2 regions of the Phyllobacterium sp. SB3 genome follow, and region 2 is predicted to be linked to the other one. Evidence: riboswitches for the same ligand, from Rfam matches in the RefSeq annotation. Region 2 holds a riboswitch; the other holds the start of a gene.

Region 1 (6,770 bases), on a different contig from region 2:
TTCCCCAACGCACGAAACTGCCTTCAATTGGGCTGTTCCAGAAACGTGCAATCAAAGCCCGAACCAGCAATTGTTGCGCAAGACTCATACGGGCATTCGGCGGCATTTCGAAACCGCGAAACTCGACAAGGCCAAGCCGCCCCGTTGGGCCATCGGGCGAAAACAACTTGTCGATGCAAATCTCGGAACGATGCGTATTGCCGGTTACATCCACCAGCAGATTGCGGAAGAGCCGGTCGACCAGCCACGGCAATGGCGGCGTACCATGCCCCGGCAAAGGCACCTGTGCCATGGCGATTTCGAGTTCATAGAGACTATCGTGGCGCGCCTCGTCAAAACGTGGCGCTTGGCTGGTCGGGCCGACAAACATGCCCGAAAACAGATAAGACAAGGAAGGATGACGCTGCCAATGCAACACCAGACTCTTCAAAAGGTCGGGACGACGCAGGAACGGGCTGTCATTGGGTGTTTCACCACCAACCACCACGTGGTTGCCACCACCCGTGCCGGTATGCCGCCCATCGATCATGAATTTGTCCGCACCAAGCCTTGTCTGCCGCGCCTCCTCATAGATCGTCTCGGTCGTCGCAACGCATTCACGCCAGTTCGAGGCTGGATGAATGTTAACTTCGATCACGCCCGGATCTGGCGCAACACGTATGACACTGATGCGCGGGTCCTGCGGCGGACCATAACCCTCAATGTGTACCGGCAGACCGAGTTTGGCGGCTGCAGCTTCCGCTGCGCCTACCAGCTCAAGATAATCCTCAAGCGCCTCAACCGGCGGCATGAATACACTTAACCGGCCATCGCGCGGTTCAACAGAGATTGCCGTCCGAACTGCTCCGCCAATCTCGCCAAGTTCCTGCTCCACCCGCTCCTGTGCGCTGCCTTCAGCGGCGGTAAACGAAGCAACCGCTTGTGAAGCCTCTCTCGCATCAACCGCTGCTGGCGCTGGTGAATCCGGCAATGGGCCCCGCTCGACCGAGGGATCGACCGGCACAATAAATGGAAACTCTGAAGGCGGCACATGCGGCAGCGCGCCCAATGGCAGGCGATAACCAACGGGTGAGTCCCCCGGCACAAGGAATAGTTTGCCGCGCCGTGTCGTCCATTTCTCACTGCGCCAGCGTGGACCTTGTGCGGCCTGACTGTTCCAGCGCTGCACAGGAAGTACGAACCCCGTGGGCTCGGTCAGTCCGCGCTCGAAAACGCGTGCCATGCGGCTGCGCTCTTCCGGGTCTTTCAACTTGGAGTTCGAAGGATCGACATTCTCCGGAAGATTGCCTTCCTTGACGATCCATTCCGCCGGGTCCTCATAGGCCGCGGTAACCATTTCGTCTTCAATGCCAAGTTCACCAGCCATCCCGACCAGCAGCTTGCCCGCATCCTCCGGTTTGACGTCTGCCTCGCTGTTTTCTTCCGCGATAAGGTCCGGATTAACCCAGATCGGCTTGCCGTCCTTGCGCCAGTAAAGCGAGAATGTCCAGCGCGGCAGGCTTTCACCCGGATACCATTTGCCCTGTCCGTAATGCAAAAATCCGCCCGGTGCAAAACGATCGCGTAAACGGCGGATAAGCTTGTCGGCCTTTTCACGTTTTGTCGGACCAACGGCTTCCGTATTCCACTCGCCGGATTCAAAATCATCGATGGAAACGAATGTCGGCTCGCCGCCCATGGTCAGCCGCACGTCCCGTTCTTTCAGCAGCGCATCAACCTCGTTGCCGAGAGCATCCAGCGCGTCCCATGATTCGTCTGAAAATGGCTTGGTGATCCGTGGGTGCTCCGAAACACGCGTCACGCGCATGTCGAAACCGAATTCGACATTGGCGGGTTCGGCCATGCCCGAAATCGGCGCGGCATTGCGATAATGCGGTGTCGTCGCCAATGGAACATGGCTTTCGCCGGTCAAAAGGCCCGAGGTCGGGTCAAGCCCTATCCAACCTGCACCCGGCAGATAAACCTCGCACCAGGCATGGAGATCGGTGAAATCCGTCGTGGTTCCGGCAGGACCATCGATCGCCACAAGATCGGGCTTCAACTGAATGAGGTAGCCGGAAACAAAGCGCGCAGCCAAACCAAGATGACGCAATGTCTGCACCAGAAGCCAACTGGAGTCGCGACAAGAACCGGTACGGACATTCAATGTGGTTTCCGGCTCCTGCACACCCGTTTCCATACGGATCACATAGCCAATCTCGCGCTGGATACGGGCGTTCAGATCAACGACGAAATTGACTGTATTCGTGCTGGAGCGGTCAATCGTCGCCAGAAAATCCGACAGAAGCGGACCAATCGGGTCCGGTTTCATATAAATGGAAAGATCGTCGCGTATTTCTTCCGGATAGGTGAAAGGCCAGATTTCCGCGACCGGTTCAACGAAAAAGTCGAACGGGTTGTATACCGTCATATCAGCAACGAGATCGACTTCGATCTTCAGCTCGGTCACAGGTTCCGGAAAGACAAACCGCGCAAGGAAATTGCCATATGGGTCCTGCTGCAAATTGACGAAATGGTTGGCCGGGCTGACCTTCAGCGAATGGCTCAATACCTTCGTTCGGGAGTGTGGGGCGGGTTGAAGGCGGATGATCTGCGGCCCGAGCATGATGGGGCGATCATATTTATAGTGCGTCAAATGATAGACTGCTGCGTGTATTGCCATGTCGCCCCGAAATTTAATATAAAATTCAATGTCGCCAAAGAGTACGCGCGAAGCCTAGCCTACTCCACGCGCTTGTTCACGTTTAAAAATCCTATTCTGCCATTTATTTTAGCACGTGCTGATTCTGCACCTTAAACGGGCTGATAATTTCTAAGCGAGAGCCAGTATAATTTGCATCTGGCTTGCGGCGTGGTTCGACGGAGCTCACCATGAGGAAGGTATGCTGATTGCAGGAAGTTAACCCTTGAAGGTTGGCGACTAACATGCAGTCAAACCACCTTCCTCATGGTGAGCCCCGTCGAACCACGCAGAGAAACCAATGCAGTAAAGGGAGATCGCTGAGCATCACCCTGGAACTGAAAAAGACCCGGACGAGCTGGACACTCACTATCCGGGTCTCATTTCATTAACACCAGGAAAACGGGAGGCGGGCGAAAGCCTGCCTCTCACTCCTGCTACAAAGATAGCATTTCCTCCGATTTTTCCAAGCACTATCTCTTTTGTGCCATTTCATTTCCAATCTTGTTCCTCTAGTAATCATCACCGATGGTTTCTTCGGCTCGACAACGCCGGAGATGAAAAGAGAACACGGTGAGGCGTACCCAAAAGGGACCGAAACCGTGGCTGCCCCCGCAACTGTAAGCGGTGAGCGACGCCTGACAATGCCACTGGCCGCAAAGCCGGGAAGGCAAGGCAACGCCGAGACCCGCGAGCCAGGAGACCTGCCATCATAATTGAAATTCGAACCGGACGGGGTGTGCCGGGAGCGATGCGATGACCTGTCCGCATGCTGCGGTCCCGAACGCTTTGACATAAAGCCGATCATCGCCTGCGTTCCCTACCCTCCACAGATGGACAGGTATGAACGTTCTCAACGTCTGCGTTTCCGCCCAGATTCTCTCCCCAATTTCACGATCGTTATTGACGATTGTTATAACATTACTATATCGCAAAACCATGTTGAATAGACCGAACGATTTTTGTGGCATCGGAGTACAGGCATGACGCACATCCAGCTTGATGCGAAAGCTGTGAGCTACCAAACCGGCGCGCATGTTCTCGTCAATGCTGCTTCTATAAGCGTCCGGTGTGGTGCCCGTCTCGCAATCATTGGGCCCAATGGCGCTGGCAAATCCACCCTCCTGCGCATGCTGGCCGGGCTGCAGCGGCAAACTTCCGGCGAGATCATCTTCAACGGCAAGAATATCATCCAAATGACACCTCTAGAACGTGCCCGGCAGTTTGCTTTCGTCGGCCAGACCGACTCACCAGACCAGCAGCTGCTTGTCGAGGATTACGTATCGCTCGGGCGTATTCCGCATCTTGGTTTGCTTACCAAAGCGGCAGACCGGGAAATCGTCGAGGATTCGATGCAGCGCGCAAGGATCACGCATTTTCGCCGCCGTCCTCTGGGCTCGCTATCTGGCGGTGAGCGTCAACGCATGCAATTGGCACGGGCGCTCAGTCAACAGCCCGCCATCCTGTTTCTCGATGAGCCTACCAATCACCTCGACCCCAAAGCCCGCAGCGAACTCTTATCGCTGGTCGCAGGTCTGAATGTCACAACCATCGCTGTCCTGCACGATCTGCCGCTTGTCGCGCCATTCGCAACCCATGTTGCCGTCATGCATAGCACACAGCTGGTAGCATCAGGCACGCCGGATGAGACGCTGACCCCGCGCATTGTCAGTGACGTTTTCGATCTTGACGTGCTCCGCCTGCGGCATCCCTCGCGCCAGCGCGATCTCATGGTCTTTGAAGCACCCGAACAAAATCACGATACCCACCCTCATCCACGGAGCATTTGATGAAAAAGTCTTTTCTCGCCCTCGCATTGACCATGCTGTCGGCACCAGCCTTCGCCCTTCCTGTGACGGTCGATAGCTGCGGCAGATCATTGACATTCGATGCCGCCCCCAAACGTGTTGTCGTCAACGATATTAATATGAGCGAAATGGCTTTTGCGCTTGGCCTGCAACCACTCATGGTTGGCGTGACCGGCATCACCGGCTGGTACAAGCTGGACGATGCGTTCATCAGACAGCAGGGCTCCATACCGGAACTGGCACCCAAGAACCCGACACTTGAAAATCTTATTGCCGTGCAGCCGGATTTCTTTTTTGCAGGCTGGAACTATGGCATGCGTGTCGGCGGCGAAGTTACGCCCGACACACTTGCTCCCTACGGCATCAAGACGCTGGAATTGTCGGAAAGCTGCGTTCACATCGACAAAAACCGCCCTGCCGCTACCATGGATTTGCTCTATGATGACATGGAAAAGTTGGGCAAGATTTTCGGCAAGGAAGCTGAAGCTGATAAGCTAGTTTCCGGCTGGAAGGCCCAACTGGCTGAGATCAAGCAGAAGGTCGGTGCCAATAGCGGAACCCGTGTATTCCTTTATGATTCCGGTGAAGACAAGCCATTCACTGCGGGCAAGTTCGCTATCCCCACCGCGCTGATCAGCGAAGCTGGCGGCGTCAACATCATGGATGATCTGGAATCAAATTGGGCTACCACCTCCTGGGAAACTGTCGCAGCGCGCAATCCGGAATTCCTCGTGCTGCTCGATTATCAGGACGATGCCGGGTACAATAAGCTCCTCGACTTCCTGAAAAGCCATCCGGCGATGAAGGAAACCGATGCCGTGAAGAATGAGCGCTTTGTTGCCCTGCGGTATGCCGAAATCACACCCGGACCGGCAAATATCGAAGCCATCGCGAAAATCGCCAAGGCAATGCATCCGGAAGCATTCTGAGTGCATCTCCCGATACGAACAAAGCTGACACTTGCAGCAAGTACGGTGCTGGTCATCGTGCTTGCATTGCTTTCGATTGCCTATGGATCAACTTTCATCGCACTTGGCGATGTCATCAATGCGTTGGCACACTTCTCGGGCCTGAGCGATCTGACTACGACAGTGCCCATTGAACGGATCATCGTCGACCTGCGCCTGCCACGTGCTATTCTCGGCCTGTGTGTCGGTGCGGGGCTTGGTATCATCGGCGCAATGCTGCAGACAGTCACACGCAACGATCTCGCCGATCCATTTCTGTTCGGCCTTTCTTCCGGTGCAGCGGCTGGCGCCGTTTCAGTCATCAGCATTTTCGGGGACCGGTTTGGCGTGTGGACCCTGCCTGTAGCAGCTTTCAGCGGCGGTATGCTCGCCGCTATTATCGTCCTGCTGCTGGTGCGGCGTGTACAGGGTCAAGGCCCGGAACGCATGATCCTCGCTGGCCTTGCAGTATCCTTTATCTTCACGGCACTAGCCAACTATATGGTTTTTTCCGGTGATCAGCGCGCGGCTCATTCGGTACTGTTCTGGACACTTGGCGGTTTAGGGCTGGCGCGCTGGGATAATCTGCCACTGGCGCTGATCGGGCTTGCTTCGATCCTCATCTTCGCGCTTTACAATCACCGCAATCTCGATGCGTTTCTGGCTGGCGAAAACACTGCCGAGAGCCTTGGAGTACGCGTCAATCGCACGCGCAATATCGTTTTTATCGTCTGCGCTTTTTCAACGGCGATTTTCGTTTCGGTCTCAGGTGTCATCGGCTTTGTCGGCCTGATGATCCCGCATATTGCCCGCCGCTTTTCCGGCCAGCTTCACTCAGGACTGATTGTAACCTGCACACTGTTCGGAGCCATACTGCTCCTGCTGAGCGATCTTACCGCAAGACTGCTGCTTGCTCCGCAGGAATTGCCCATCGGCGTCGTTACAAGTTCAATCGGTGCATTCTTTGTGGTGACGCTCCTGCTGCGCAAGGGATCGGGATAGACAAATTATTAAATAGGAAATTTCGAATAATGGCCGTATATTATTACTTGGTATTACCTTTGGAGAATTTTGATGGCCTCGATCTCGATCACCAGCGTGAAATTGGATAGTTCCGTAAAGGATCGGTTGCAACGATTGGCGGAAAGTCGTGACAGGAAGCCTCATTGGCTGATGAAGGAAGCCATAGAACAATATTTGGAGCGAGAAGAAAAGCGTCAGACTTTTCGTAACGAAGCAATTGCCTCTTGGGAGGAATATCAGACCAGTGGCGAACACGTGACCAGCGATGCTGTTACTAAGTGGCTTGATACATGGGGTAACGACGACGAAACA
Region 2 (8,841 bases):
AAATTGCTGGAGTACGAACTCGCTTTGGGTTGGTCTAATAAATGCATAATCGCCGGAGTTGATGTTCTTGCCCGTAGGCAGGCTCGAAATCATGTGTACTGTCGAATGCTTTGGAAAGCTCGCTTTCAAAGCGTATTATCCAAACAGCACGCACCTCGGACATGTTGGTAGCGCTCGTTTCGCAATCATCTGCACGTGCTGGAATCATTGACGCAACAAACGCCTTGTCATGATTGTTTCTCGTCTAAGGATACAAGCGCGGGGTCGATGCCCTCGACCTGCTGTTCAGTGGTTGGCTGCACTTTTTTCCGGCCGGCATCTGTCGACACGGGTACCAGCCAAGTGGTGATAAAGGTTAAGACCGCAACCACGAAGACACCCCAGAATGTCCAATGAAGGGCGGAATAGAATACAGCTTGGATGGCAGGGTTTGAGGAAAGATTGATCAACCCTGCGGGTTGATTAAGCATGTCGTGCAATTGGACGGCCAGCTCGCCGCTACCGAAATACAATATACCAGCGTTCAGAATCGCGCCAAGCGCAGTTGCGCCAAGCGTATTACCGAGACTTCGAGAAAAAATGATGGATGCGGTAGCGCTACCGCGCATGGACCAATCAACACTCTCCTGAACCAGAATGATGCTGGTAAAATTGATGAGACCCATACCAAATCCCATCATGAAAGCGCCGATTCCGGCAACCACGGGACTGCTGTCGATCATGAGGAAGGGCAGAAAGGCAGCGCCGAGTGGAAACATGCAACTGCCAACGCGCAACGTGTTGCGAATTCCAAAGGTACTGAAAAAACGACCCGACAGCATGACGGCCAGCGGCCAGCCTACGATGAGCATGGTCAACGTAAATCCGGCAACCAAGGGTGACCGCCCCAGCACACCTTGTACATAGATGGGAAGCATGGTGGTCAAGCCAATGAGAGCCATTCCGGCGAGGAGAACAACGGTATTACTTGTAGCGATAAGCCTGCGGCTCCACAGTTCCAATGATATGATGGGTTCGGGAGCCCGGCGCTCCTGCAAGAAAAACAGGTAACCCGCGACGATAACCAATACAGCAAGCCCGGTGAGAACGACAAACCCTGCATTGGTCTCAGTGAGCATGATCAATAGCGAAACAATCGCGATCGAGAAGAGTACCGTTCCGAGGTAGTCGATCTTTACCTGCCTGTGTTCAATCGTTTCGTGCAGAAAAAGCACAAAGCCGATTATCGTCAAAATACCCAAGGGAATGTTGATCCAAAAAATCCAGCCCCAGGAAACGTAGTCAACGATAAGGCCACCCGCGAGGGGGCCCATTACCGCGGAAAAGGCCCAGACGGTTGCAAGACCACCTTGGACTTTCGCACGTTTTTCGAGCGTATACAGATCTCCGACGACGGTCATTGCGACAGGTGTAATTGCGCCAGCGCCAATACCCTGCAACAGACGAAAACCGATAAGCGAGGCCATCGACCATGCAAAGCCAGCAAATGTGGAAGCGATAAGGAATATGACAATTCCAACCACGAGGATGGGTTTGCGCCCAAAGGTATCGGACAATTTTCCGTAGATAATAGTAGTCGTTGATTGTGCGAGAAGAAACGCTGAAAAAACCCAACTATAATAGGTGAAGCCGCCAAGCTCCCCGACAATGTGCGGCATGGCCGTGGCAACGATCGTTGCTTCTATTGCAACCATAAATGTGGCCAGAACAATCGATACGATAACCAATGGGCGGTTCGTTTTCAAAACTCTATCGGTCATGATAATTCTTCAAAAGTTCCTCAAGAACGGATAGTTTTCACCAGCCATGCAGCCAGCGCTCGAATGCGTTCCTGATATTGATTTGCTGTCGACGAAGGGAATCCTGCTGCAGAAGCTGCGCAGGCTAGTTCAATCCCTGTAAAGGATGAATGTCAACGTCGTTTCAGCTTCATTTTAAAGCGTCACTACGATTTTGCCAAATTGCTGGTTGGACTCCAGAAAGTGATGTGCTTCGATGATGTCGTCAAATGAAAACGTTTTGGCGATGACCGGTTGCAAATCGCCGGATGCCAATCCAGCCAGGATAAATGTCTTGGCAGCATCCAGTCTTTCTTGATCTTTGATGACCTCGTGGACGAGATAGCCGCGCAACGTTAGTCTCTTGCTCAGGACATGGGACAGTGGAAAGGGCGTTGGTTCCGGGCTTAATCCACCATATTCGATAAGAATGCCCGCCTCTGACATAGCTGCTGTCAGCGGTTCGAATATTGGCCCTCCGACCGCATCGAACACTACCCTTACACCTTCTGGTCTTGCAATCTCTTTAAGGCGAACCTCCAAATCCTCTTCTTCCGAGGCAATGACATAGCTTGCGCCATGCTCAAGCAAAGCATGCGTTTTTCCGGATGTACGCGTGACTGCAATTGAGGTAGCGCCCACCATGTTTGCAATCTGAATCGCTGCAAGGCCAACACTGCTGGATGCGGCAGTAATGCCTACGAAGTCACCCTTACGTAGCTTGGCAACATCGATCAAAGCACCATAGGCAGTAAGATATTGCATCCAAAGCGCAGCAGCCTCTACCCATCCAAGTGATGGCGGGTGTTTGACAAGCAATCTTGCAGGAAAGGTTGCAACTTCCCCGTAAGCGGGCCAGCGAACCATCGAAACAGGCGGAACAACGCTGACGACATCACCGGGCGCGAAGCCATCCACGCCTTCGCCTATCATGTCCACAATGCCAGCTGCCTCCAGCCCTAATCCTGAGGGCAATGGTGGGGTCTCAATATATTTCCCTGTGCGTAGCAGAGCTTCAGCGCGATTAAGCCCCAGCGCCTTAACGCGAATGCGTACTTCGCCTTCGCCCGGTGCGGGAAAATCTACGTTCTCAATACGAAGAACGTCGGGACCACCAAATTCATGAAAACGGACTACACGAACCATCAAGCTAAACTCCAAATTATTTGAACTGAATAGGGTATAAAAGCCGTTAGATCGGTGATAAATATGCTAAGAAATAATGCAGTAGAAACTAAGAGTTTTGAATATGGATCGCCTTCTGAGCATGACGGTGTTTGTCAAATCGGTAGATTTAGGCTCTTTTGCCGCTGCGGCGGATGAATTGGGCCTATCAGGTCCAATGGTGGGCAAACATATCCGTTTTCTGGAAGAACGGCTCGGCTTACGCCTTCTCAACCGTACCACCCGCCGCCAGAGCCTAACGGATTTCGGACATGCTTATTATGAAAGCTGCCGCACGGTTCTTGCCGAAGTGGATGCAACGGATGCTCTTGCCGCAGATCAGCTCGTCGAACCTCGCGGGAAATTGCGGGTCACAATGCCAGTGCATTTTGGCCGTCGCTGTGTAACCCCTGTCTTGCTGGAACTTGCGCAAAAGTATCCCACATTGGAACTGGATTTATCCTATAGCGATGGCTTCTCCGATCTGGCGGAAAACGGTTTTGATCTGGCAATCAGAACTGGTGATCCTGAAGATAAGGCAGGTATCATCGCACGCCGTGTCGCGCGTCAACATATGATCGTTTGCGCTTCGCCGTCATACCTTGAAAGGCATGGCAGGCCCGAACATGTACAGGATATTGGTCGACATCAGGGCATCATCTATCGCCGGTCCGGTGGAATACGGCCATGGTTGTTTCCGGGCGGTCAAACGGTGATACCGATCAACCGCATACGTCTTGACGATCTCGATGCCATTGCTGATGCCGCAACCAGCGGGATGGGGTTGGCCTGGCTTCCAAGCTGGTTGGTGCGGGGACGTCTTCAAGAGGGCGTGCTTGTTCAATTACTATCCGATCAGCCCGGTTTACCTTACGACTGCTATGCGATGTGGTTGCAAACGCCTCACTTGTCGTTAAAAGTGCGAATTGCTGTGGATGCGTTGGCTACTGCGCTTCCAAAGATGATGTAGTCCTTTCATTAGCTATTCAGGATGTTTGTGATTCGCTGTGCGGATATGCCCGATATCCACAGTCACGATAATCTCACGCACAGGATTTGCGACTTTAAGCGAACTAGCTGTTGACGCAATTTTAACCTCGTCTACTATATATAGTGTTCAAGGTTCTTCCGATTCGTGAGGATGGGAAGCTAAGACGGGAATACGGTGAGGGGCACTCTCTAAGAGTGCTGCAATGCCGGAGCTGCCCCCGCAACTGTAAGCGGCTAGCTCTTGTTCGATAATGTCACTGGAGCTGAAGAGCCTCGGGAAGACAAGAATGAGCGCGATGATCCGCAAGCCAGGAGACCTGCCTTGATCTAACGATTCCACCGGCGGGGCGCCGGGATGGTCGCGAACATGATGTCGGTGATTAGCCTACACGTGCCGCTTCCCCCAGAACCTCTCCACAAACAGGCGACGGGTAAGATCCATGAGCAATCTTTTCAGTGTATTGAGCGAGATTAGTCCGCCTGAAGCCATCTACGGTTTGACATTTTCAAACGAATTTTTCTGACCAATTAGTCCGGCGATGCGCTTGCCGGAGCCTGTTCCCATGACTGCAAACCATACGAGGAAATCATGAGCATTATCGTTTACAGCAAGCCGGCCTGCGTTCAGTGCACCGCAACCACTCGCGCCTTGGATCGTCACGGTGTTGAGTATGACGTTATCGATGTTTCAAGTGATCCGGATGCCTTCGAACTGGTTCAAAGCCTTGGTTATCGTCAGGTGCCGGTTGTGATTGCTGGTGAACAGCATTGGGCTGGTTTCCGCCCGGATATGATCAGTACACTCGCTTAGCAAGGATAAGGGATTATGGGTGGGATCGTTTACTTTTCCAGCAGATCGGAAAATACCCACCGTTTCGTCTCCAAGCTGGGCTTCGCCTCGCAGCGCATACCAGTTAGTGCCCGCGAAGAGCTGCAAGTAAATTCCCCCTATATTCTGATCGTGCCGACCTATAGCGGCGACGGCGGCAAGGGTGCCGTTCCAAAACAGGTAATTCGCTTCCTTAATGAAGCGGGAAACCGTTCACACCTCCGCGGCGTCATCGCCGCGGGTAACAGCAACTTCGGAGAGACCTTCGGGATCGCCGGCGACATCATCTCCGCTAAATGCCAGGTACCTTATCTTTATAGGTTCGAGCTTATCGGCACGGAGCAGGATGTCGCTAACGTTAAACATGGATTGGAACGATTTTGGACACCCTCACTCTCGAACGGCCAGTGAAAGCCGCCGAAACAGTACTGGACTATCACGCGCTCAACGCAATGTTGAACCTCTATGATGAGGAGGGAAAGATCCAGTTGGATCAGGATCGCATGGCGGCGAAGCAGTACTTCCTGCAGCATGTGAACCAGAACACGGTGTTCTTCCACAATCTGCGGGAGAAGCTCGATTATCTGGTGACCGAAGGCTATTACGAGCGCGAGATTCTTGATCAGTATTCTTTCAATTACGTGCGCGACCTGTTCGATTATGCCTACGAAAAGAAATTCCGGTTCCCGACTTTTCTGGGCGCTTTCAAATATTATACCAGCTACACACTGAAGACTTTTGACGGGAAACGCTATCTTGAGCGTTACGAAGACCGCATCTGCATGGTGGCGCTGACGCTGGCGCAAGGCAATGAGGCTCTGGCGCGCGATATGGTTGACGAGATCATTTCCGGACGCTTCCAGCCGGCGACACCAACGTTCCTCAATGCAGGCAAAAAGCAGCGCGGTGAACTCGTTTCATGCTTCCTGCTCAGGGTTGAGGACAACATGGAATCGATTGCGCGGGGCATCAACTCAGCGTTGCAGCTCTCCAAGCGCGGAGGCGGTGTGGCCTTGTCGCTTACCAATATCCGTGAAGCCGGAGCACCGATCAAGCAGATTGAAAACCAATCATCGGGCATCATTCCAGTCATGAAACTGCTGGAAGACAGCTTCTCCTATGCCAACCAGCTTGGCGCTCGGCAAGGTGCTGGTGCCGTCTATCTGAATGCACATCATCCCGATATCATGCGTTTTCTTGATACCAAGCGTGAAAATGCAGATGAGAAGATTCGTATTAAGACATTGTCGCTTGGTGTTGTGGTGCCGGACATCACGTTCGAGTTGGCGAAAAACAATGAAGATATGTATCTGTTCTCGCCCTATGACGTAGAACGCGTTTATGGAATTGCCTTTACTGAAATATCGGTGACCGAAAAGTACCGTGAGATGGTGGCGGATTCGCGTATCCGCAAGAAGAAGATCAAGGCTCGCGACTTCTTCCAGGTTCTGGCCGAGATACAGTTCGAGAGTGGTTATCCCTACATCATGTTTGAAGACACGGTGAACCGCGCCAACCCGATTGCGGGACGCATCACCATGAGCAATTTATGCTCCGAAATCCTTCAGGTCAGTGAGGCCAGCGAGTATAATGCCGACCTGTCCTACAATCACATGGGGAAAGATATCTCCTGCAATCTCGGTTCGCTGAACATCGCCGCAGCGATGGATTCTTCCGATTTTGGCAAGACCATTGAGACAGCAATACGTTCGCTCAGCGCTGTCTCGGACATGAGCCATATCTCTTCAGTGCCTTCGGTCGAGAAGGGTAACGATGACAGCCATGCTATCGGCCTTGGCCAGATGAACCTGCACGGGTATCTCGCGCGGGAACGTATCTATTACGGCTCCGAAGAGGGTATCGATTTTACCAACATCTATTTTTATACCGTGACGTATCATGCCGTCCACGCATCAAATCGGTTGGCTGTCGAACGAGGTCAGAGCTTCAAAGGCTTTGAGAATTCGAAGTACGCATCTGGTGAATACTTCGACAAATATACGGAACAGGAATGGCTGCCAGCCACGGAGCGTGTGCGGGAGCTGTTTGAAACAGCCGGTATAGCAATTCCAACGCAAGAAGATTGGGTGGCCCTCAAGCAGGCAGTGATGACATCGGGTCTTTACAACCAGAATCTGCAGGCGGTTCCGCCGACAGGATCAATCTCCTATATCAACCACTCGACTTCTTCGATCCACCCGATCGTTTCCAAGATCGAAATCCGCAAGGAAGGCAAGATTGGCCGCGTTTATTACCCGGCTGCATTCCTGACCAATGATAATCTCGACTACTATCAGGATGCTTATGAGATCGGCCCGGAGAAGATAATCGACACCTACGCCGCAGCTACGCAGCACGTGGATCAAGGCCTATCGCTTACATTGTTCTTCCGCGACACCGCGACAACGCGCGATATCAACAAGGCGCAAATCTACGCTTGGAAGAAGGGCATCAAGACAATCTACTACATCCGCCTTCGCCAAATGGCCCTTTCCGGCACGGAAGTGCAGGGCTGCGTATCCTGCACGCTTTGATTAGAGAAAACAAATGAACATCCAAGTCAAAAATAAGACTCTGAAGCTTCCCGCGCCGGTGCGTGCCATCAATTGGAACCGCATTGAGGATGACAAGGATCTGGAGGTCTGGAACCGGCTGACTGGTAATTTCTGGTTGCCCGAAAAGGTGCCGCTATCGAATGATATTCCGTCATGGGCGGCACTGAAACCTGAAGAGCAGCAGCTTACTATTCGTGTTTTCACGGGACTGACACTGCTCGATACGATTCAGACAAGTATCGGCGCTCCAAAGCTGATGGAAGATTCGATCACTCCGCATGAGGAAGCGGTTTATTCCAATATCTCCTTCATGGAGGCCGTACATGCTCGATCGTACTCATCGATTTTCTCGACATTGTGCTCGACGCCCGATGTGGACGATGCCTATCGCTGGTCGGAGGAGAACGAGCATCTGCAGAAAAAGTCAGCGCTGATCCTTGAACAGTACCGAAATCCTGATCCGCTCAAGCGCAAGATCGCCAGCGTGTTTCTTGAAAGCTTCCTGTTCTATTCCGGGTTCTATCTGCCGATGTTCTGGTCAAGTCGCGCCAAGCTGACCAATACAGCTGACATGATCCGCCTTATCATCCGCGACGAGGCCGTGCATGGTTATTACATTGGCTACAAGTTCCAGCGAGGTCTGGAGCGTCTCAGTGAAGAACGTCGCAGTGAGATCAAGGATTTTGCCTTCGACCTCCTGCTTGAGCTTTATGACAATGAAGCGAAATACACCGAGACACTTTATGATGGTGTCAACCTGACCGAGGACGTGAAGAAGTTTCTTCACTACAATGCCAACAAGGCATTGATGAACCTCGGTTACGAAGCGCTGTTTCCTGCTGAAGCCTGCAAGGTAAATCCGGCGATCCTGTCGGCCCTGTCTCCGAACGCTGACGAAAACCATGACTTCTTTTCAGGTTCCGGCTCCTCCTATGTTATCGGCAAAGCGATTGCCACAGAGGATGAAGATTGGGATTTTTAGAATCGCGCAGACCAAATTATCAATGGCGTGACGCCAAGACGGTGTGCGAAGATGATCCAAGAGAGGAGCCGCCGAAAATCGACGGCTCCCATTATTTTAAACGGCCAAAGCTCGCAGTTCTTTTGCTGCTGAAACCATATTAACAAGCGCTGGGCGTACTTCTTCCCACTTGCGGGTTTTTAGGCCACAATCTGGATTGACCCAAAGCTGTCCGTCGGTCAGCCGCTTGCGTGCCAGCGCCAAGAGTTCGGTCATCTCAGCAACTTCCGGCACTCGCGGTGAATGGATGTCGTAAACGCCAGGCCCGATCTCGTTCGGATATTTGTAGGTTTTGAAGGCGTCCAGAAGTTCCATCTTCGAGCGTGAGGTTTCGATGGAAATCACGTCTGCGTCCATTGCAGCGATGGCGTCGATGATATCGTTGAACTCGGAGTAACACATATGGGTGTGGATCTGCGTTTCATCGGCGACACCAGTTGAGCACAAGCGGAAGCTTTCCACGGCCCAATCGAGATAGGTTTTCCAGTCAGCTTTGCGAAGCGG

Evidence for each region. A riboswitch is a leader RNA that binds a small molecule or an ion and turns the genes downstream of it on or off. The one in region 2 is predicted to bind cobalamin.
Region 1: another riboswitch for cobalamin. It lies ahead of ABKW30_RS26050 (ABC transporter ATP-binding protein); the one in region 2 lies ahead of nrdH (glutaredoxin-like protein NrdH).

Annotation. Positions count from the first base shown of each region.
Region 1 is NZ_JBDYKI010000010.1:109,928-116,697, forward strand. Features, by position in the region: gene ABKW30_RS26045 (transglutaminase family protein) at 1-2,662, opposite strand, end outside; cobalamin riboswitch at 3,193-3,407, shown strand; gene ABKW30_RS26050 (ABC transporter ATP-binding protein) at 3,664-4,470, shown strand; gene ABKW30_RS26055 (ABC transporter substrate-binding protein) at 4,470-5,417, shown strand; gene ABKW30_RS26060 (iron ABC transporter permease) at 5,418-6,437, shown strand; gene ABKW30_RS26065 (CopG family ribbon-helix-helix protein) at 6,510-6,770, shown strand, end outside.
Region 2 is NZ_JBDYKI010000002.1:396,283-405,123, reverse strand. Features, by position in the region: gene ABKW30_RS08400 (MDR family MFS transporter) at 228-1,760, opposite strand; gene ABKW30_RS08395 (zinc-dependent alcohol dehydrogenase family protein) at 1,935-2,924, opposite strand; gene ABKW30_RS08390 (LysR family transcriptional regulator) at 3,028-3,912, shown strand; cobalamin riboswitch at 4,046-4,272, shown strand; gene nrdH (glutaredoxin-like protein NrdH) at 4,522-4,743, shown strand; gene nrdI (class Ib ribonucleoside-diphosphate reductase assembly flavoprotein NrdI) at 4,759-5,172, shown strand; gene nrdE (class 1b ribonucleoside-diphosphate reductase subunit alpha) at 5,142-7,295, shown strand; gene nrdF (class 1b ribonucleoside-diphosphate reductase subunit beta) at 7,309-8,298, shown strand; gene metE (5-methyltetrahydropteroyltriglutamate--homocysteine S-methyltransferase) at 8,395-8,841, opposite strand, start outside.